Regions from separate parts of the Paraburkholderia sp. JHI2823 genome, predicted to be linked through region 2. Evidence: riboswitches for the same ligand, from Rfam matches in the RefSeq annotation. Region 2 holds a riboswitch; the other holds the start of a gene.

Region 1 (10,021 bases), on a different contig from region 2:
ACGGTGCACCAGCGCCTGCGCAACGAGCACGCGCCGCTTCATGCCGCCCGAGAGTGCGCGCATGTTCACATCGGCCTTCTCGGTGAGATCGAGATTGGCCATGACCTCGTCGATCCACGCGTCGTTGTTGCGCAGACCGAAGTAGCCGGACTGGATGCGCAGCGTCTCGCGCACGGTGAAGAACGGATCGAACACCAGTTCCTGTGGCACGACGCCCAGATTGCGGCGCGCGTTGCGGTAGTCGGAGACGACGTCGTGGCCGCGCACGGCGATCGAGCCCTCGTCCGCGCGGGCGAGCCCGGCCAGAATGCTGATGAGCGTCGTCTTGCCCGCGCCGTTCGGGCCGAGCAGCCCGAAGAACTCGCCGTCTTCGACCGTGAAGCTGACGCCCTTGAGCGCCTGAAGCGCCTTGTAGCGCTTCTTGACGTTGCGGATTTCTATGGCTGGCATGACAAATACGCCGCCCGTTTGCGAACGGCGCGGCTCAAGAGTGCATCGATGCTGCGGGGAAGACCGGAATTGGGGACGGCTTATGAGGCCGGCTTTGCCGTCTCCGCGCACGGCTTTACACCGGTGCTATTGCGCCGAGGCAGCGCCCAAAAAACGGTTGATTATAGGCCAAGTCGGAAACCCCGGCCTGGCCCTGGAATGAGGAAGCGTCGGTCTGGTTGCGCGGCGGCTTGCCGCCCGGGCGCTTCGCGTCCGGCCAGGCGACTCGCGTCAATGTCGCTCGTGCAGGAGCGTATCGACGCCATAGGCGCGCGCGAGGGACGCGAGCGCGGGAGGCAGATTGAGCACGGCGAGGGCGGCGCCGCGTTCGCGCGCGGCGCGCTGCCACGCGATCAGCACGGCGAGCGCCGACGAGTCGAACTGCGTGAGCGCCGTGCAGTCCACTGCGGTTGCGCCCGCCGCGATCTGCTCGATCCCGGCCGCGAGCGCGGCATTCGCGCTCGCGTGGGTGAGGTTGGCGCCGGTGGCGAAGCGCTCGCTCACGAGGTCGCCTTGCCCGATGCGAGCTGCTGGTTGCGCTGCGTGAGGAACTGGATGAGACCGTCCACGCCGCCCTGCTGGATCTTTTCCTGGAACTGCTGCTGGTACGCCTGGATCAGCCATGCGCCGAGCACGTTGATGTCATACACGCGCCAGCCCTGGGCCGTCTTGTACAGGCGATAGTCGAGCTCGATCGGCTGGCCGTTGTTCAGCACCGTCGAACGGACCACGACGTCGGTGTCGTCAGGGTTCGCGCGGAACGGTTTGTACTGGATCTGCTGATCGCGCACCTGGGCCAGCGCGCCCGAGTACGTGCGGATGAGCAGCGTCTTGAACTGCTCGATGACCTGCTGCTGCTGTTCCGGCGTGGCCGTACGCCAGTTGCGGCCCATCGCCAGCTGCGTGGTGCGGCGGAAGTCGGTGTATGGCAGGATCTTCTCGTTCACGAGCTGCGTGATCTTGCTGAGGTCGCCACCCTGGATCGACTTGTCACCCTTGATCTGGTCCATGACCTGCTGCGTGATCGTCTTCATCATCGCGTCGGGATTGCTGGTGTCCACCGTCTGCGCGAACGCGCCGCCGGCAAACGAAAGAAACATCGCAAAGATCGGGTACAGAAAGAATTTTTTCATATCGAGTCCTGCTGGTTTGGGGACATGCGCCCCGGTGAAGCCAACGATATCACGCGAGTTCTATCTCGCTGTGTCAAAAACTGAGAGCAATCTGCGACAAGCGTTTCTGCTTGTTACGTCAGACATTTACGTCGGACGAATCGCCCGACGAGGCGCGTAGCCTCGCCGGGTGCAGCGCTCAACGCAGACGCAACATGCCCGGGATGCCGATGCGGGCCGGCGGGACCATCTGGTCGCCGGGGACCGTCGTCTGCGACGCGCCTTCCGGCGCGGCTGCGCCAGCCGGCCCTTCTAGCGTGGCCGGAGCGGTCGTTGCGCCGCCCGGGGACGCCGGCGGCATGCTGGCCGCGTTCGGTGCGGCGGCACGCGCGCTACCCGAGGCCGGAACCGCCGCTGCGGGAGCCGCCGATGCAGGTGCGGGAGCCGCGCCACCCGCCGCGCCCGTAGCCGCTGCGCCTGGCGCCGCGCCTTCGTCGACATCTTCGTACTTCGGCGGCGGTGCGCCGTCGCCGTAGTCCGGCAGGTTGTTGTCCGTCGAGCGTCCGTCCGAGAGCAGATAGCGGCGGCGCTGCAGATAGGCATTGCGGATGAACGAATAGCGGTCGATCGCCGCACCTTCGAGCAGGTCGCTCGCCCCCAGCAGATTCGCGCGCGTGCTCACCACGTTCAGGCCATAGAGGCCCCACGACAGCCCGGCCGGCTCGACATACGTGAGCGGATTGATGAAGTAGTTGGGCACGAGGCCGACGCCGTCGCGCACCGTGCTCGGGCCGAAGAGCGGCAGCACGAGGAACGGGCCGGGCGGCACCCCGTAGTGGCCGAGCGTGAGGCCGAAGTCCTGGTTGTGCTTGGGCAGCTTCGCGAGCGTCGCGACGTCGAAAAGACCGCCGACACCGAACACCGTGTTGATCACGATCCGCATGATGTCCGAAACGCCATCGGCGATCTTCAACTGCAGGAGGTTGTTCGCTGCGTTGTAGACATCACCGATGTTCGCGAAGAAGTTCGTCACGCTGTCGCGCACCGGCTGCGGCGTCACCTTTACGTAGCCCTGCGCCACCGGCTTGAGCGCGTACTGGTCAACCTTGTCGTTGAACGTGTACACCGTGCGGTTGAAGCCTTCCCATGGGTCTTCCTTCGACGGTGTCTGCACCGTCGAACACCCCCCGAGTGCAAGCGCGGCAACGCCGAGCGTAATGGCGCGCATGCGCATGGTCGTCATTCTTTTCTCCTTATTGGGCCGCCGAAGCAGCCGGCGCCTGCGCAGGTGCCGGCGCGGGCGCCGCGGCAGACGCTGCATCCGTGCTCGCGCCGTTCGGTGCGCTGTTGGGCGCGCCGTTGGACGCCTTGGCGGCGCCCGAATCGGCCGCCTTGCTATACAGGAACTGGCCGATCAGGTTTTCGAGCACGATGGCCGACTGCGTCATCGAAATCGTGTCGCCGTCCTTGAGCATTTCAGAGTCGCCGCCCGGCTCGAGGCCGATGTACTGCTCGCCGAGCAAGCCGGACGTCAGGATCTTCGCCGAGGTGTCCTTCGGAAACTGATACTGCTGGTCGAGGTTGATCGTCACCAACGCCTGATAGGTGTTGGAGTCGAAGCCGATCGACGCCACCCGGCCCACCGTCACGCCCGCGCTCTTGACTGGCGCGCGCGGCTTGAGCCCGCCGATGTTGTCGAACTTGAGCTTCACCGCGTAGGTGCGCTGGAACGACAGCGAACTCATGTTGCCCGCCTTCAGCGCGAGAAACAGCAGCGCGATAAAACCCAGCACCACGAACAGGCCGACCCAGAAGTCGAGAGCATTCTTTTTCATCGTCATCCCAATGAGAATCCGTTGCGGCGGCGCTCACGCGAGCGCCGCGCGGCCGGGACACTGCCCGGCGCCATTAGCTGAACATCAGCGCGGTGAGCAGGAAGTCGAGGCCGAGCACCGCGAGCGATGCGTACACGACCGTCTTCGTGGTCGCGCGCGACACGCCCTCCGGCGTGGGCTTGGCCTCATAACCCTGATAAAGCGCGGTGAACGTGACAGCGAAGCCGAACACGATGCTCTTGATCACGCCGTTGCCCACGTCTGCCCAGACGTCCACGCCGCCCTGCATTTGCGACCAGAACGCACCGGCGTCCACGCCGATGAGCACGACGCCCACCACGTAGCCGCCCAGAATGCCGACCGCGCTGAAGATCGCCGCGAGAACCGGCATGGCGACCACGCCCGCCCACATGCGCGGCGCGATTACGATGCGCACGGGGTCCACCGCCATCATCTCCATGGCGGTGAGCTGCTCGCCCGCCTTCATGAGGCCGATCTCGGCCGTGAGCGATGTGCCCGCGCGGCCCGCGAACAGCAGCGCCGTGACGACGGGCCCCAGCTCGCGCACGAGCGAAAGCGCCACGAGCAACCCGAGCGCCTGTTCGGAGCCGTAGCGGTTGAGCGTGTAGTAGCCCTGCAGGCCGAGCACGAAGCCCACGAAGAGGCCCGACACGGCGATGATCAACAACGAATAGTTACCGACGAAGTGGATCTGCTTCGTGACGAGCCGCGGGCGGCGCAGCAGCGGGAAGAATTCGAGGACGAGGCGCACGAAGAAGCGCGTGGCGTGCCCCGCGCGCGCGATGGTGTCGAGCACGTTGCGCCCGATCGAGCTGATGGCGCCGATCATGAGCGTCCTCCGCCAATGCCGAAGTCCGCTTCGAGCGGCAGGTTCGACGGGTAGTGAAAGCGGAACGGGCCGTCCGGCGCGCCGTCGATGAACTGGCGCACGGTCGGGTCCGTCGAGGCGCGCAGCTCGGCGGGCGTGCCTTGCGCCTGCACGCGGCCGTTCGACATGAAATAGACGTAGTCGGCGATCGCGAACGACTCGGGCACGTCGTGCGTGACGAGGATCGAGGTCGCGCCGAGCGCGTCGTTGAGCGTGCGGATGAGGTTCGCGGTGATGCCGAGCGAAATGGGATCGAGGCCGGCGAACGGCTCGTCGTACATCATCAGCTCGGGGTCGAGGGCGATGGCGCGGGCAAGCGCCACGCGGCGCGCCATGCCGCCCGAGATTTCCGACGGAGCGAGGTCGCGCGCGCCACGCAGGCCCACGGCATTGAGCTTCATCAACACGAGGTCGCGGATCAGCTCTTCGGGCAAATCGGTGTGCTCGCGCAGGGCGAATGCGACGTTCTCGAACACCGACATGTCGGTAAACAGCGCGCCAAACTGGAACAGCATGCCCATCTTGCGGCGCAGCGCGTACAGGCCTTCGCGCGATTGGGCGCCGATGTCCTGGCCACCGAACAGAACCTGGCCGCGCTGCGCGCGAACGAGGCCGCCGATCAGGCGCAGAACTGTTGTTTTTCCGCCACCGGAAGCGCCCATGACCGCCACCACCCGACCGCGCGGAAAGCGCATGTTCAGGCCGGACAGGACGAGCCGGTCGCCGTAGCCGAAGTCGACGTCGCGCAGCTCCAGCAGGGTCTCAGAGGTTAAGGGCACGTGGCAGACAGTCCATTTACACGAAGGCCGGATTATAGGGTCATCGTGGAAAACCTGCCGTGACGCACCCGGGGCCGTTGATCCAGGCCACATCCCCGCTGTCGCGGTTGCGGCCACCCCGAGGCCTGGAGTCGCGCGCGGCGCGCAGCCCCAAGCCAGGGCGGACCATTATTGCGTAAACGCGTTGCGCAATGCAGCAACTGCAGCGGCCGGGTCGGCCGCCTCGGTCACGGCGCGCACCACCGCGGCACTGCCCGCGCCCGTTGCGAGCACCTCGGGCAGCACATTGCCGTCGATACCGCCGATCGCCACCATCGGCACGACGCCGTCCAGCAGCTTCACGTAGCGGGCGAGCCGCGCGAGCCCCTGGGGCGCGGTGGGCATCGTCTTCGTCGTCGTGGCGAACACCGCGCCGCACGCGAGGTAGCTCGGGCCGAAATGCAGCGCCGTCAGCATCTCGAAGTAGCCGTGCGTGGAAAGACCGAGGCGCACGCCTGCCGCCGCGATCGCGCCGAGGTCGGCTTCGCGCAGGTCTTCCTGGCCCAGGTGCACGCCATAGGCTCCGGCGGCGACCGCCTCCTGCCAGTGGTCGTTGATGAAAAGCTGCGCGTCGTGCTTGCGGCCCGCCGCGACGCAGCGCCCGATTTCGTTCGTGAGCGCCGGTGACCTGGGCTGCTTGCTGCGCAGCTGCACTGTCTTCACGCCGTAGTCGAGCACGCGCTCGACCCAGTCCGCCGTGGGCAGCACCGGGTACAGGCCAAGCTTCGCCGGGCACGGCGCGAAGGCCTGCGCGGGCGCGGCCGGCAGGCCCAGCACGCGCGGAAAACGCTGGATGTCGACGGGCCAGGCGTCGTGCTGCCGCTCGTCGCCGTCGCGCCAGGCCATCGCGAGCACGAGCGCGTCATGCGGATCGAATCCGCAGTCGAGGAATGCCGCCAGCGCCGGGATCCAGTCCTCGGCGAGCTCCCCTTCGAGCGCGTAGCGCTCGCCGCCCAGATGCAGCGTGGCGCGCGCCGCCTTCGGGCTCTCGCCCGCGGCTTCGATCACGCCGGCGCCGTCGGTCATCCAGCGGGCGATGCTGGCGAGATGCGGCGCCGCGTCGGTCACGATGATCAGATCGCCGCCATTGGGCGCATCGGGCGGCGTTAAGCAAATGCGCCACGGCGCATGCGTGGGCGGCCAGTCGCCGAGGCGCGCGCGAATGCGCTCCGCCGTTTCCGTGAGTTCGTCCGCGGGCGGCCAGAACAGCTCTCGGTCCTTCAGTCGCAGCGTATCGGTCATCGCTTGTCTCCATCCTGGTGCCAGAACGGCATGCCGACCACGGGCGTGCTCGCCACTGCGGCCTCGCGCTCGGCCATCGGCCCGGCGAGATACGCAGTGCGACCCGCCTCGACGCCGAGCGCGAATGCGCGTGCCATCGCCGCGGGGTGCGTGGCCTGCGAAACCGCCGTGTTGAGCAGCACGCCGTCGAAGCCCCACTCCATCACCTGACAGGCATGCGAAGGCACGCCGAGTCCCGCATCGACGATCAGCGGCACATCGGGCAGGCGTTCGCGCAGCACGCGCAGGCCGTATGGATTGATCACGCCCTTGCCGGTGCCGATCGGCGCGCCCCACGGCATGAGCGCCTCGCAGCCCGCATCGAGCAGACGGCGGCCGATCACGAGGTCCTCGGTGCAGTACGGCAACACCTTGAAGCCGTCCTTCACGAGCCGCGACGCGGCTTCGATCAGGCCGACCGGATCGGGCTGCAGCGTGTAGTCGTCGCCGATCAGCTCGAGCTTGATCCAGTCGGTTTCGAAGACTTCGCGCGCCATGTGCGCGGTCGTGACCGCCTCGTTGACAGTGAGACAGCCCGCCGTGTTCGGCAGGAGCGGCACGCCTTGGCGCTTGAGCAGGTCGAAGAAGCCCGCCTCGGCGGTGCCCTCGTTCATCTGGCGGCGCAGCGCGACGGTGATCATGCCGGGGCGCGCGGCAGCCATCGAGTCGGCGAGCGACTGCAGTGACGGATAACGCGACGTGCCGAGCAGCACGCGGCTCGCGAAGGTTTCGCCGTAGAGCGTGAATGCGTCGGCGGTGGAAGGGGTGGTCATGGGTAGATGTCCTTGGCGGGGTCGTGAAAGCGCGCTGGCGACCTATGCGACAGGCGGCGCTGCGCGCGACAGGCGGCCGGGCGGAGGGCGGCTCAACCGCCCGCCACGGGGCTCACGACGTCGAGGCGGTCGCCCGCCTGGAGCGCGCGCGCGCCATGCTGGGCACGCGCCACGAAATCGCCGTTCAGCGCAACGGCGAACGGCGGACGCGCGCCGAACGCGGCGAGCGCATCGGCGACGGTCGCGCCCTCGGGCAGCGTGATCGGCTTCTGGTTGATATGAATGTCCATGGCAAATACGTTCTCGAACTGCAGTGTGTTTCTCGCGGCGCGGCCTGGCTGCATGTCAGGCCGGCTCGTGCGCGCCCTGCGCGTGCAACATCTCGCCCCAGCGCGACGCGCGCCGCAGCGATTCGAACGAATCGGCGTCGGTCACGCGTGCGTCGAGCAGCGCTTGAGCGACACGCACGGCTTCGTCGGCGACTTCCGGCGCGATCATGAAACCGTGCCGGTAGAGGCCGTTCACGCGCAGCGTCGCCTTGCTGTCCCAGATGAGCGCCGGGCGGTGGTCGGGCAGCGTCGGGCGGCATTGCGTATTGAGCTCCAGGATGCGCGCCTCGCCGAACGCCGGATGCACCGCGAAGGCCGCGCTCAGCAATTCGAGCGCCGAGCGCACGCTCACGGGCGAGCGGTCCTCGCCTTCGATCTCGGTCGCGCCGATCACGAAGACATCGTTCTCCTTGGGCGCGATATAGAGCGGGTAGCGCGGATGCAGGAGCCGCACGGGGCGCGTGAGCGTGATGCCCGGCGCGTGCACGCGCGCGACTTCGCCGCGAATGCCTCGCAGACCCGGCAGCGCTGCCTTGGCACCCAGCCCGCGGCAGTCGATCGTCACGCGCGCGGACGGCGGGTTCGCCTCGTCGACCGTCGTGTGCCAGTGCGTCTCGACGCCACGCGCAGCGAGACCGGCCGCGAGCGCGGCCAACGCCTGACGATTGTCGAGCTGGCCTTCGCCCGCGAGCAGCCAGCCGCGCGCGAAGCGACCTGCGAGCGCGGGCTCGGCCGCGTCCAGCTGCGCGCCGGCGAGCGCGACGAAGTTCGCGTCGGCGAGCGAGCGTGGCGCGTTGGCGCGCACGCGGCGCTCGAAGAGCGGCGCTTCGGTGCGATCGGCGCTATGCCAGACCACGAGCGTTCCGTTGCGCTGGAAGAACACGGGCTCGGGCAGCTCGGCCAGGATGCGCGGCCAGGATTCGAGCGAGGCGACACCCAGCTCGGTGATCAGCAACTCCGCAACGGCGGCCTCGGCGAGTGGTGCGAGCATGGCGGCCGCGACCCAGGCGGCGGCTTCGCCGCCCTCCGGCCCGCCACGCTCGTAGAGCGCGACGCGATGCCCCTCGCCTGCGAGACGCCAGGCGACGAGCCGGCCGCACAGGCCGCCGCCGAGCACGGCGAAGTCGGGCACGCCGCCCGCGCTGCGTTGATGGGCGCGACTCATGACGACGCTCCGTCGCGCAAGGCGAAAGCGGCGAATATCGGGGAACAAGCAACAGAATAAGCGGTCATCGTATCCTTTCCGTACGGCAAGCAGACGTACCCAAGGACGAAACCGGCTGGCAAGGCCGACCGTGGAGGCTATGCGGCGCAGACGGCCGATACGGAAATCGTACGGAACCGTGCGCCGGTAGCGCAGCCCGGCGGGAATCCTGGCGCCCGTGCAAACGCTGGACGCTCCGGTAAGACTTTCTGGAAACTTCCCGCGCCGGTATTACCCGGATCGGGTGCGAAGGGTCTCTCTCAGCCTCAGTACAGCATGCCCCGCATACCGGTGAAGCACCCCTGTTTCGTCAACGCCGATTAGACCACAAAACGCGCGCGGCCCGCAAACCTCGGCGGAACGGGGCTTCCGCTCTGGCACAATGCCCTCGGCCCGCCAATTTCGCCCCGCAAGCCCGGGCGGTGAGACAATGAGCGCCACGCGACGGCAGCGCCGGCGCGCGCTTTTGTCACTGCTTTCGTCTCCGTATGGGTTCATTAAGTCTCACTTAAGCGGCTGCCGACAGAATCGCTGCGAATATTGCTGCGCGCCGTCGCTGCGAAGCGGCCGCCGCGCGGGGCGCGGCCAACGGCCTAAGCGGGCCACGCGGCCCAGCACAACATCAGGATGCACATGACCAACCAACCTGCCAGCGCCACGCCAGATCAGAACGAGCATCAGAAGATCACCGCATGGAGTCTGATCAAGCCTTACTGGGTCTCCGAGGAACGCTGGGTCGCCTGGGGCCTGCTCGTCGCGATCATCGTGATGAACCTGCTCGTCGTGTGGATCAACGTGCGGCTCAACGGCTGGAGCGCGGAGTTCTACAACGCGCTGCAGGCCAAGGACGTCAAGCGCTTCCCGCCTTTGCTCGTCACTTTCACGGAACTGGCCTTCGGCTTCATCATCCTCGCGGTGTACGGCCGCTATCTGCGCCAGATGCTCGGATTTCGCTGGCGCCAGTGGCTCACCAACCGCTTCCTGAACGAGTGGCTCGGCAAGGGCGCGTTCTATCGCATCGAGCGCGACCGCCTCGCCGACAACCCCGACCAGCGGATCAGCGACGACCTCCAGTCGTTCGCCACGAGCACGCTCTCGCTCACGCTCGACCTGCTCTCTACGGTCGTCACGCTCGTCTCGTTCATCACGATCCTGTGGACCCTCGCCGGCGCGCTCACCGTCACGCTGGGGGGCCACCCTCTCGCGATTCCGGGCTACATGGTCTGGGCCGCCGCACTCTACGCCGTGTTCGGCTCGTTCGTGATCCAGAAGGTCGGCCACCCGCTCGTGT
Region 2 (10,021 bases):
CCGAAGACGCGACGCTCGTCGACCCGGCCGCCGCGCAATTGCGCGGTGTGATCGAACGGGCGACCTTTCTCGGCGAGCGCACGCGCCTCACGATCGGCGGCGCCGCGCCCGACGCGCTGCTCGTCGACGTGCCGGGCCGCGTCGAGCTCGCGCACGGCACGCCGGTCGGCATCTCCATCGCCGCTGAAGCGCTGATTGCGCTCGCCTGAAACTTTCAAGTCGAGGACTCCCATGCTGCTCGCCCAGATCAGCGACCTGCACATCAAGCCGCCTGGCGCGCTCGCCTATCGCCGCGTCGATACGGCGGCGAGTCTCGCGCGCACCATCGCGCGGCTGAACGCGCTCACGCCGCGCCCGGACGCCGTGCTCATGACCGGCGACCTGGTCGATCGCGGCTCGGTCGAGGAATACCAGCACCTCAAGACGCTGCTCGAGAGGCTCGAGATTCCGTACTGGCTGCTGATCGGCAACCATGATGCGCGTGGGCCGCTGCGCGAAGTGTTTGCCGAGCGGCCGGAACTGCGCCAAGGCGGCGAGTTCGTTCAGTACGCGGCGAACGTGGGCCCGCTGCGCGTGATCGCGCTCGACTCGATGCAGCCTGGGCAAAGCGCGGGCACGCTCTGCGAAACGCGGCTCGCGTGGCTCGCCGAGCAACTCGACGCCGCGCGCGGCCAGCCCGTGGTCGTCGCGTTGCACCACCCGCCGTTCGATTGCGGCATCGGCCACATGGATGCGATGCGGCTCGATGCGACCGCGGCGCGAGCGCTCGAAGCGCTCATCGCCCGGCATCCCAACGTCGAGCGCGTGCTGTGCGGTCACGTGCACCGTCCCATGTTCGTGCGCTTCGGCGGCACGATCGCCGCGGCCGTGCCCGCGCCCGCGCATCAGGTCACGCTCGACCTTGCGCCCGATGCGCCCTCGACCTTCACGCTCGAGCCACCCGCCTTCGCACTGCATCGTTACGAGCCGCAGCGCGGGATCGTGACGCACCACGGGTATGTCGATACATTCGACGGCCCGTACCCGTTCTACGAACCTTCCGGCGAATTGATCGACTGACTAAGCGACTGACTGCGCGGCTGAATGTGCCTGCCGGCGAATGCGCCCGCGCAGGCGCACCGGCACGCACACCGCGCGCCAGCGCGATTGCGCGCGCTCCGGTATGATCGGCACGCTCGAAGCCAGCCTTTCGTATCGACGGGCGCCGCCCGCATTGCGCACATGTCCACACCCGAATCCGCAGCCGCCGACGAAAGCCGGTCGCTGTCCGGCCTGCTGCTCCTGCTCGCGATCATCGCGGGCGTGACGGTGGCGAACATCTACTTCAACCAGCCGCTGCTCGACGATTTCCGCAAGAGCTTCCCGGCCGGCGCGGCATGGATCGGCGCCGTGCCTGCGGGCACCCAGCTCGGCTACGCGGCCGGCATGCTGCTGCTCGCGCCGCTGGGCGACCGCTTCGACCGCAAACGCATCATCCTGCTGCAGACGGCCGGCTTGTGCGTCGCCCTGCTCGTAGCCGCCACCGCGCCCTCGCTCGCCGTGCTGGTCGGCGCAAGCCTCGCGATCGGCATACTCGCCACGATCGCGCAGCAGGCCGTGCCGTTCTCGGCGGAGCTCGCGCCGCCCGAAGTGCGTGGCCGCGCGGTGGGCACCGTCATGAGCGGCCTCCTGCTCGGCATCCTGCTCGCGCGCACCGCGGCGGGCTTTGTCGGTCAGTACTTCGGCTGGCGCGCGGTGTTCGGGGCGTCGATCGTCGCGCTGCTGGCGCTCGCGGTCGTGATCGTGAAGAAACTGCCGAAGAGCCAGCCGACTTCGACGCTCGGCTACGGCAAGCTGCTCGGCTCGATGTGGCATCTCGTGCTCGAGTTACCGGGCTTACGCGAAGCGTCCGCGACGGGTGCATGCCTGTTCGCCGCGTTCAGTCTCTTCTGGCCCGTGCTCACGCTGCTGCTCGCGGGCAAGCCCTTCCATCTCGGGCCGCAGGCGGCGGGGCTGTTCGGCATCGTCGGCGCGGCGGGCGCGCTGGCCGCGCCGGTCGCGGGCCGCTCCGCCGACAAGCGCGGGCCGCGCGCGGTCATCACGCTGTCGATCGCGCTGATGGCCGTCGCGTTCGTCATCTTCGCGCTCTCGGGCAAGAGCCTGATCGGCCTCGTGATCGGCGTGATCGTCCTCGACGTCGGCGTGCAGGCCGCGCAGATCTCGAACCAGTCGCGCATCTACGCGTTGCGGCCCGAAGCGCGCAGCCGCGTGAACACCGTCTTCATGGTGTGCTACTTCATCGGCGGCGCAACGGGCGCCGCCGTGGGCGTGAGCGCCTGGCGCGCGTTCGGCTGGATCGGCGTGTGCGGGGCCGGTCTCGCATTCACCGCGCTCGCGGGCTGGATTCACTATGCAACGCGCCCGCGCGCAGCCGAAGGCGCACAGGCTTCGTCGTGAGCGCTACTTGCGTGCATAGAGCAAATCGGTCATGTCGTCGGCGTGCTCCTCCTCTGTTGCGAGGATCTCCTCGAAGATGCGCCGCGTCGTGGTGTCGTCATGGCCGAGATAGTGGATGATCGCGCGATAGCTTTCTATCGCGATGCGCTCCGCGATGAGGTTCTCGCGGATCATGTCTCTGAGGTCGGTGCCTTCCTTGTATTCCGAGTGCGATCGTCCGAGCAGCGTCGCCGGCGAGAAGTCGGGCTCGCCGCCTAGCTGCACGATGCGCGCGGCAAGCATGTCGGCGTGCTGCTGCTCCTCGTTCGCATGCTGGAGAAACTCAGCAGCCACCGACTCGGACTCGATACCCTTCGCCATGAAATGGTGCCGCTTGTAGCGCAGCACGCACACGAGTTCCGTCGCGAGCGCATCGTTGAGCAGCTTGAGCACGGTCTCGCGGTTCGCGGGGTAGTCCGGCGTGACCGGCCCCTGGTCGAGATTGCTGCGCGCCTCGTTACGCACGCGCTTGAGGTCGAACTCGAACGTAGCCTGTGTCTTCGACATCTGAATCTCCTTGCTGGATGACATGCATGAATGGGTTTTACATGGGACGCGCGCTATCCACGCATGACGCCCAGCAGCAGCGTGACCACGAAGACCACGAGGAAAATGTAGAACAGGATCCTGGCGATCTCAGCCGCGCCCGCTGCAATGCCCGTGAAGCCGAAGACGGCTGCGATGATCGCAATGATGAAAAACACGATGGCGTAATGAAGCATGGGTAGTCCTCCTCATCCCTTGATCATCCGTCGTCATTCTCTCGGGCGGATATGCTGCGCTGTGTCGCGCGTGCGCCTGCGCTTGAGCAAACACCGGACCCGGCCGCGCGCGCAAGCCGCACACATGACCGGGCACGCGCGATGCTTGACAGTCGTCTCCTTTGGCACCGTGGAGGACTTCCTCATGAAACGCATGATTGCCCTCTTTCTGATTACCGCTTCGATGGCAGCGCTCGCGGCCTGCAACACGATGGCGGGCGCCGGCGAGGATGTATCCGCAGGCGGTCACGCCCTCACGAACTCGGCGGAAAAGGCGAAATAGTCACCGGTGAACGGTAAAGCCACCGGCATGACCACCCATTGCGGGTGCCACGAGTCTTCGGAGCGTGCGCAGATGCCCGCGTGCATGCCGGATCAACGCGATGCGTTGGCGGCCGCGCCTGCATAAATTGCACGGCGCGATGCCGCGTGCGTCGCGTGTCGCGTGAGCGGATTGCGGGTGCGCGCGACGATAGCGGCGCGCGGTGACGGGTGGCGCGTGAGCGCTCAGGAAGTGCGGCGGCGGTCGTCGAACAGGAACGACAACCCCACGCTGCCGAGAATCAGCACGGTCGCGACGATGGTGCCGCCCGTGACCGCCTCGCCGAGCAACAGCGCGCCGAGGGCGACGGCGACGACCGGATTCACGTACATGCAGCTGCTCGCGACGAGGGGGCTGGTGTGCCGGATCAGGTAGCCGTAGGCGACATACGCTGCCATCGTGCCGATCAGGAGCAGATAGAGGAACGCAACGAGCGGCAGGACATGAAGCTCCGCCATGCGTTCGCCGCTGATCAACGCGACCGCCGTCGACATGGCGCCGCCCAGTCCGATCTGCAGCGCCGTGGCGAGAAAGAGATCGGAGGGCAACGCGAGATGCCCCGCCAGATGGGCGCCGATCGCCCAGAAAAGGGCGCCGCACAGAATGGCGAGACTGCCGCCCGCCGAGCCCGAGGCGCCGCCGCCATGGCTCAGGATCGCGATGCCCACGAGGCCGAGCGCGACCGCCGCCCACTCGGCCTTCGCAACGCGCCGCCCGGTGACGGCCGAAATCACTGTCGCGAAGAGCGGAACCGTGGCGACCATCACGGCCGCCGTGCCGGTGCCCACGGTCCGCATGCCGTAGGCGAGCATGCCGCTCGACAGCCCTACGAGCAGCGTGCCCACCACGCCCGCGTTGCGCACTTCGATCAGCGTCGGCATGACGGGTCGTCGGCGCATCGCGAAGACGAAGAGACCCACCCCGGCGAGCAGGTTGCGCAGACCGGAAAGCAGGAGCGGCGGGAACGCATCGAGCGCGACTTTCACGCCGAGATACGTCGAGCCCCAGACGAAGTAGACGACGGCAAGCGAGAGCGCGACGCGCCCGCCGCGCGATTGTGGCAGCCGCACACGGCGCACGAGACGCCATGACGCCGCCGCGGCAAGGGAAGCCGCTTCGAGGAACGAACGGAAAGACATGCGCGAAGGCACACGCGGGGGCATCGTCATATCGCCGCGGCGCGTGAAGGAAAGGACCGCGGGCGCCCCGGCATAAAAGCGGCGGGACGGATGAAACTCGACGGCATGGGGCAGGTGCGCAAGGACGCAAAAAAACGGAGTACGAAAGACACCCGAGACGGGCGACCCGCATTATGCAACAAGGTCTGGGGCCGTGGATGCTTTCGGTACGCTTTATGCGCACCGATGTTGACAGACCGCGCCACGAGACAAGGGACGCATCCCAGAGACCTTGGATTCGAACGCCTGCGGGGTCACGTTAGCGAGATCGTGCTACGATGCTCAAATCTTTCGATTAACTTTCAGCCATCTGGCAAGTCATCGCTCACCATGCGGCCGCCCGTTTCGCGCTACCTGTTCGCCCCGCTGCCGCGCACCCAGCGCATGGCGCCGGCGCACGGCCGCGCGGCGCGCATGAAAGCTGCCGTCTGCCTGCCTCTGCGCGCCCGCGCGCCTTCACGCGCCCCGCTCACCGCCGCCCGGCGCCTGTACTGAACTTGCCTCCTTTGCCGCACCGGAGCCGTTCGGGCGGGCTCCGGGCCGAACCGTTGCGCCCCACAGTGCCCCGGCCGTGCCACGGAGGTGCCCAGTGCGCTCCACTGCTCAGTGTCGAGCGCCAGCCCTCCCGACCCGACAACGCTTTCTGATTCGCAAGGAGAACATCCATGACGAAGAAAATCCGCTACCTGACCGAACTCGATGTCGCGCGCCTCGAAAAATGCGCCGCCGAGCCCGGCGCCGCGACTGCCCGCCAAACCATGCTCGACGACGTCCTCGAACACGCCGTGATCGTGGAAGCGCGCGACGTCGCCGCCAATGTCGTCACGATGAATTCGCAGGTGACGCTCGTGAACGAGCGCAGCGGCGAAACGCTCACTTACACCGTCGTTTATCCGCATGACGCCAACGTCGACGCCGGCCGCCTCAACGTGTTCTCGCCCGCAGGCCTTGCGCTGCTCGGCGCGAAGCGCGGCAACACCGTTCACTTCACGACGCCAGGCGGCGCCGTGGAAACGCTGAAGATCGAGCGCATCCTGTTTCAACCCGAGGCCTCGAACGATTTCACGCTGTAAAGTTCGGCGCGCGGCACGCCTCGCCTGGCACAACTCGGGCGAGAAGGCACTTGCCAGATCGTCGCAGCGCGGTGTATCGTTTGGCCTTGCTTACGCGGGGGTCCTGCGTCATGCGCCGCATCGAACGGAAGTCGTGCAGCGTATTTCGCGGGTGAGAAATACCCTTTGAACCTGATCTGGATAATGCCAGCGCAGGGAAGCGTCCGGACTTCGCATCGCTCAACGCCTCACCTCATCACAGCGAAGTCCGTCCACGTTCCGTCTCAACTCCTGCTAAGCCGTTGTTCCCACTTGGCTTTCCCTGGAGAGAGACGCATGAACGCGAATCCGAAGTTCATTTCCGCCAACGCGCACGTCGACGAAGCCGCGATCGCGCCGCTGCCCAATTCCCGCAAGATCTACGTGACGGGTTCGCAGCCCGACATCCGCGTACCGATGCGCGAAATCAGCCAGTCCGATACCCCGACGGGTTTCGGCGGTGAAAAGAACCCGCCGATCTACGTCTACGACACCTCGGGTCCGTACACCGACCCCGAAGCGAAGATCGATATTCGCGCGGGCCTGCCGGCACTGCGCCAGAACTGGATCGAAAAGCGCGGCGACACCGAAGCGCTGCCGGGCCTCTCCTCCGAATACGGCCGCGAGCGCGCCGCCGACCCCGCGACGGCGGAACTGCGCTTTCCGGGCCTGCACCGCACGCCGCGCCGCGCGAAAGCCGGCAAGAACGTCACGCAGATGCACTACGCGCGCCAGGGCATCATCACGCCGGAGATGGAATACATCGCGATTCGCGAAAACCAGCGCCGCGCGGAGTATCTGGAAAGCCTCAAGGCGAGCGGCCCGAACGGCGCGAAGCTCGCGGCGATGATGGGCCGCCAGCATGGGGGCCAGGCGTTCGGCGCCGCGGCCTTCGGCGCCAACGCGCTCAAGGAAATCACGCCCGAATTCGTGCGCGAAGAAGTCGCGCGCGGCCGCGCGATCATCCCCGCGAACATCAACCACCCGGAAAGCGAGCCGATGATCATCGGCCGCAACTTCCTCGTGAAGATCAACGCGAACATCGGCAATTCGGCGGTGACATCGTCGATCGGCGAAGAGGTCGACAAGATGACGTGGGCGATCCGCTGGGGCGGCGACACGGTCATGGATCTCTCGACCGGCAAGCACATTCACGAAACGCGCGAGTGGATCATCCGCAACTCGCCGGTGCCGATCGGCACGGTGCCGATCTATCAGGCGCTCGAAAAGGTCAACGGCAAGGCCGAAGACCTCACGTGGGAGATGTTCCGCGATACGCTCATCGAACAGGCCGAGCAAGGCGTGGACTACTTCACGATCCATGCGGGCGTGCGCCTCCAGTACGTGCCGCTGACCGCGAACCGCATGACGGGCATCGTCTCGCGCGGCGGGTCGATCATGGCCAAGTGGTGCCTCGCTCATCATAAGGAATCCTTCATTTACGAGCATTTCGAAGAGATCTGCGAAATCATGAAGGCCTACGACGTGAGCTTCTCGCTCGGCGACGGCCTGCGTCCCGGCTCGATCTACGACGCCAACGACGAAGCGCAACTCGGCGAGCTCAAGACGCTGGGCGAACTCACGCAGATCGCGTGGAAGCACGACGTGCAGGTGATGATCGAAGGCCCGGGTCACGTGCCGATGCAACTCATCAAGGAAAACATGGACCTGCAGCTGGAATGGTGCGACGAAGCACCCTTCTACACGCTCGGGCCGCTCACCACGGACATCGCGCCGGGCTACGACCACATCACCTCGGGCATTGGCGCGGCGATGATCGGCTGGTTCGGCACGGCCATGCTTTGCTATGTGACGCCGAAGGAACATCTGGGTCTGCCGAACAAGGACGACGTGAAGGAAGGCATCATCACGTACAAGCTCGCGGCGCACGCGGCCGACCTGGCGAAAGGCCATGCGGGGGCACAGGTGCGCGACAACGCGTTGTCGAAGGCGCGCTTCGAGTTCCGCTGGGAAGACCAGTTCAACCTCGGCCTCGATCCGGACAAGGCGCGCGAGTTCCACGACGAAACGCTGCCCAAGGACTCGGCCAAGGTCGCGCACTTCTGCTCGATGTGCGGCCCGCACTTCTGCTCGATGAAGATCACGCAGGACGTGCGCGACTTCGCTGCAAAGCAAGGTGTGAGCGACGACGAGGCCCTGAAGAAAGGCATGGAAGTGAAGGCCGTCGAGTTCATCAAGCAAGGCGCCGAGATCTATCAGCGCCAGTAAGCGCGGACGGTGTTCCGGCGGACGCGCGCCGTCCGCCGAAACATTTTCTAACGACTCCCACAACTCGCTGACAAGCGCACACACCCGGATACGGGTCGCGTGCCTACGATGAACGTATCGGAGGTGCGGCGTGCGCGCGATGCCCGTGCCGCACCGCGCATTCCACATCGCTTTGCGTGGGAGTCGAAAAATGAAAACGCTCAAACGTGCACGCAGTTTAGTCACGGTGACGACCCTCGTCGCCGTGCTCGGCAGCCTGGGAGCTTGCGACAACATGTCGAGACGCGACCGCGATACCGTGATCGGCGCGGGCGTGGGCGGCGCCGCGGGTGCGGCCATCGGCGGCAATGCGCTCTCCACGGTGGGCGGCGCGGCAGTTGGCGGCATTATTGGGAATCAGGTGGGCAAGTAATTCGCGGACGCACGTGCCGTCACGCGTCGACGATGCGGCTACCTGAATAGCGGCACGATCGAAGCGACGGCACAGAACAGAAACGACGCGACAGGCAGCACGCCGTTCAAGGCGTGCAACAGGGAAGGACGCGCGGTGCAGACCCTCAGAGGTCTGCACCGCGTTTCTTTTGGGTCCTCGCAAGTTGGGACGCAGCACGCCCTGAAACATTCGGTGAACGGGTCACCGCCCCGCCGTAACACACGGCGCGCGCGCCCGGCGTAAGCTCGAACGGTCGAACGGCCCGGGCCAGAAGGCGATAACCCGCGCTGCGGTTCGCCCTCTTGCGGAGCTCGCCATGAAACACTCGTCCGTGTTCCTGATTGCCGCCGCACCCTCATCGGTCCGCAATGAGCGCTCCGCGCGAACGCTGCGCCCTGCGCCAAAGCTCGGCGCCGCTGCGGCAGCGCTCCTCGCGCTTTCCGGCTGCTACTACTATCCCCCCTACGCCTACGGACCCTACTACTACGGCACCGTGCCTATAGCGAGCGCCCAGCAGGAGGCCATGGTCACGCAAACTGCGCCTAATCCGGCGCCGGCCGCCGTGCCGGACGCCCAGTATCCGGGCCCACTCTATTCTTCGCCGCCCGTCGCGTTGGCCGTGCCTGCGTGGCCCGCGTACCCCGCCGCTTATCCTCCGTACCCTGCGTATCCCGCTGCGTATCCGGCGTACTACCCATGGCCGGCGTACGGCTGGGGCTGGGGTGTGCCGGCCGTTTCGTTCGGCTTCGGCTACTGGAGCGGCGGCGGCGGCGGCAGGCACGGGCACCACTGACGGGCTCCAGCGATCCTCGCAGCTCCAACGCGGGATCCAGCATAAAACGGTGCCAGACCGTACTTTCCCTCCTTGACGCCCGTGACTCGCTACCTATCCTCCAAGTATGCCCGCTGGGATTGAAGCATCGCCTTAACTCAGCCGTCCCATCAGCCATTGCACTCCACAGCCGACGACGCGCCCCGGCGCACGCACCTGCTGCGCCGACAACGAATCACAACCAAGGAGACGTGATGTTCCATCAGCTGTTGACCCCTATCGGCAATTCGCTGTTGTTCTCATTCCTCGTGGCCGTGCTGCCTATCGTCACGGTGCTCGCCCTGCTCGGCTGGGCGCGGCGGCCCGCATGGCAGGCCTCGTTGGCGGGCCTCGTGGTCGGTCTGATCGTTGCGATCGCGGGCTGGCAGTTCCCCATCAACCTCGCGATCAGTTCGGTGCTCGCGGGTGTGGTGTTCGCGCTTTGGCCGGTCATGTGGATCGTCGTCACGGCGATCCTGCTGTACAACATCGCGCTGCGCTCGGGCCGCTTCGCGGCCTTTCGCATGTGGCTGCTCGACAATCTGCCCAACGACCGGCGCATCGTGCTGGTCGTGGTCGGCTTTTCGTTCGGCGCGCTGTTCGAAGGCATTTCCGGCTTCGGCACGCCGATCGCCATCACGAGTTCGCTGCTCATCATGCTTGGCTTCCCGGCACTCGAAGCCCTCACGTTCACGCTCATCTTCAATACGGCGCCGGTGGC

Evidence for each region. Region 2 has a riboswitch for thiamine pyrophosphate ahead of thiC (phosphomethylpyrimidine synthase ThiC). Riboswitches for the same ligand answer to the same signal wherever they lie in the genome.
Region 1: another riboswitch for thiamine pyrophosphate. It lies ahead of VSR34_RS27200 (FAD-dependent oxidoreductase); the one in region 2 lies ahead of thiC (phosphomethylpyrimidine synthase ThiC).

The regions. Positions count from the first base shown of each region.
Region 1 is NZ_JAYMRY010000031.1:33,031-43,051, forward strand. It holds gene VSR34_RS27150 (ABC transporter ATP-binding protein) at 1-450, opposite strand, end outside; gene VSR34_RS27155 (STAS domain-containing protein) at 721-993, opposite strand; gene VSR34_RS27160 (ABC transporter substrate-binding protein) at 990-1,622, opposite strand; gene VSR34_RS27165 (VacJ family lipoprotein) at 1,801-2,844, opposite strand; gene mlaD (outer membrane lipid asymmetry maintenance protein MlaD) at 2,855-3,436, opposite strand; gene mlaE (lipid asymmetry maintenance ABC transporter permease subunit MlaE) at 3,510-4,286, opposite strand; gene VSR34_RS27180 (ABC transporter ATP-binding protein) at 4,283-5,104, opposite strand; gene thiE (thiamine phosphate synthase) at 5,273-6,385, opposite strand; gene VSR34_RS27190 (thiazole synthase) at 6,382-7,197, opposite strand; gene thiS (sulfur carrier protein ThiS) at 7,290-7,487, opposite strand; gene VSR34_RS27200 (FAD-dependent oxidoreductase) at 7,543-8,691, opposite strand; TPP riboswitch at 8,931-9,044, opposite strand; gene VSR34_RS27205 (ABC transporter ATP-binding protein/permease) at 9,364-10,021, shown strand, end outside.
Region 2 is NZ_JAYMRY010000001.1:416,268-426,288, forward strand. It holds gene VSR34_RS01995 (ABC transporter ATP-binding protein) at 1-209, shown strand, start outside; gene VSR34_RS02000 (phosphodiesterase) at 232-1,059, shown strand; gene VSR34_RS02005 (MFS transporter) at 1,222-2,436, shown strand; gene VSR34_RS02010 (ferritin-like domain-containing protein) at 2,440-3,006, opposite strand; gene VSR34_RS02015 (DUF1328 family protein) at 3,036-3,197, opposite strand; gene VSR34_RS02020 (entericidin A/B family lipoprotein) at 3,382-3,519, shown strand; gene VSR34_RS02025 (EamA family transporter) at 3,744-4,697, opposite strand; gene VSR34_RS02030 (GreA/GreB family elongation factor) at 5,402-5,809, shown strand; TPP riboswitch at 5,896-6,025, shown strand; gene thiC (phosphomethylpyrimidine synthase ThiC) at 6,125-8,056, shown strand; gene VSR34_RS02040 (glycine zipper 2TM domain-containing protein) at 8,247-8,468, shown strand; gene VSR34_RS02045 (hypothetical protein) at 8,806-9,282, shown strand; gene VSR34_RS02050 (L-lactate permease) at 9,516-10,021, shown strand, end outside.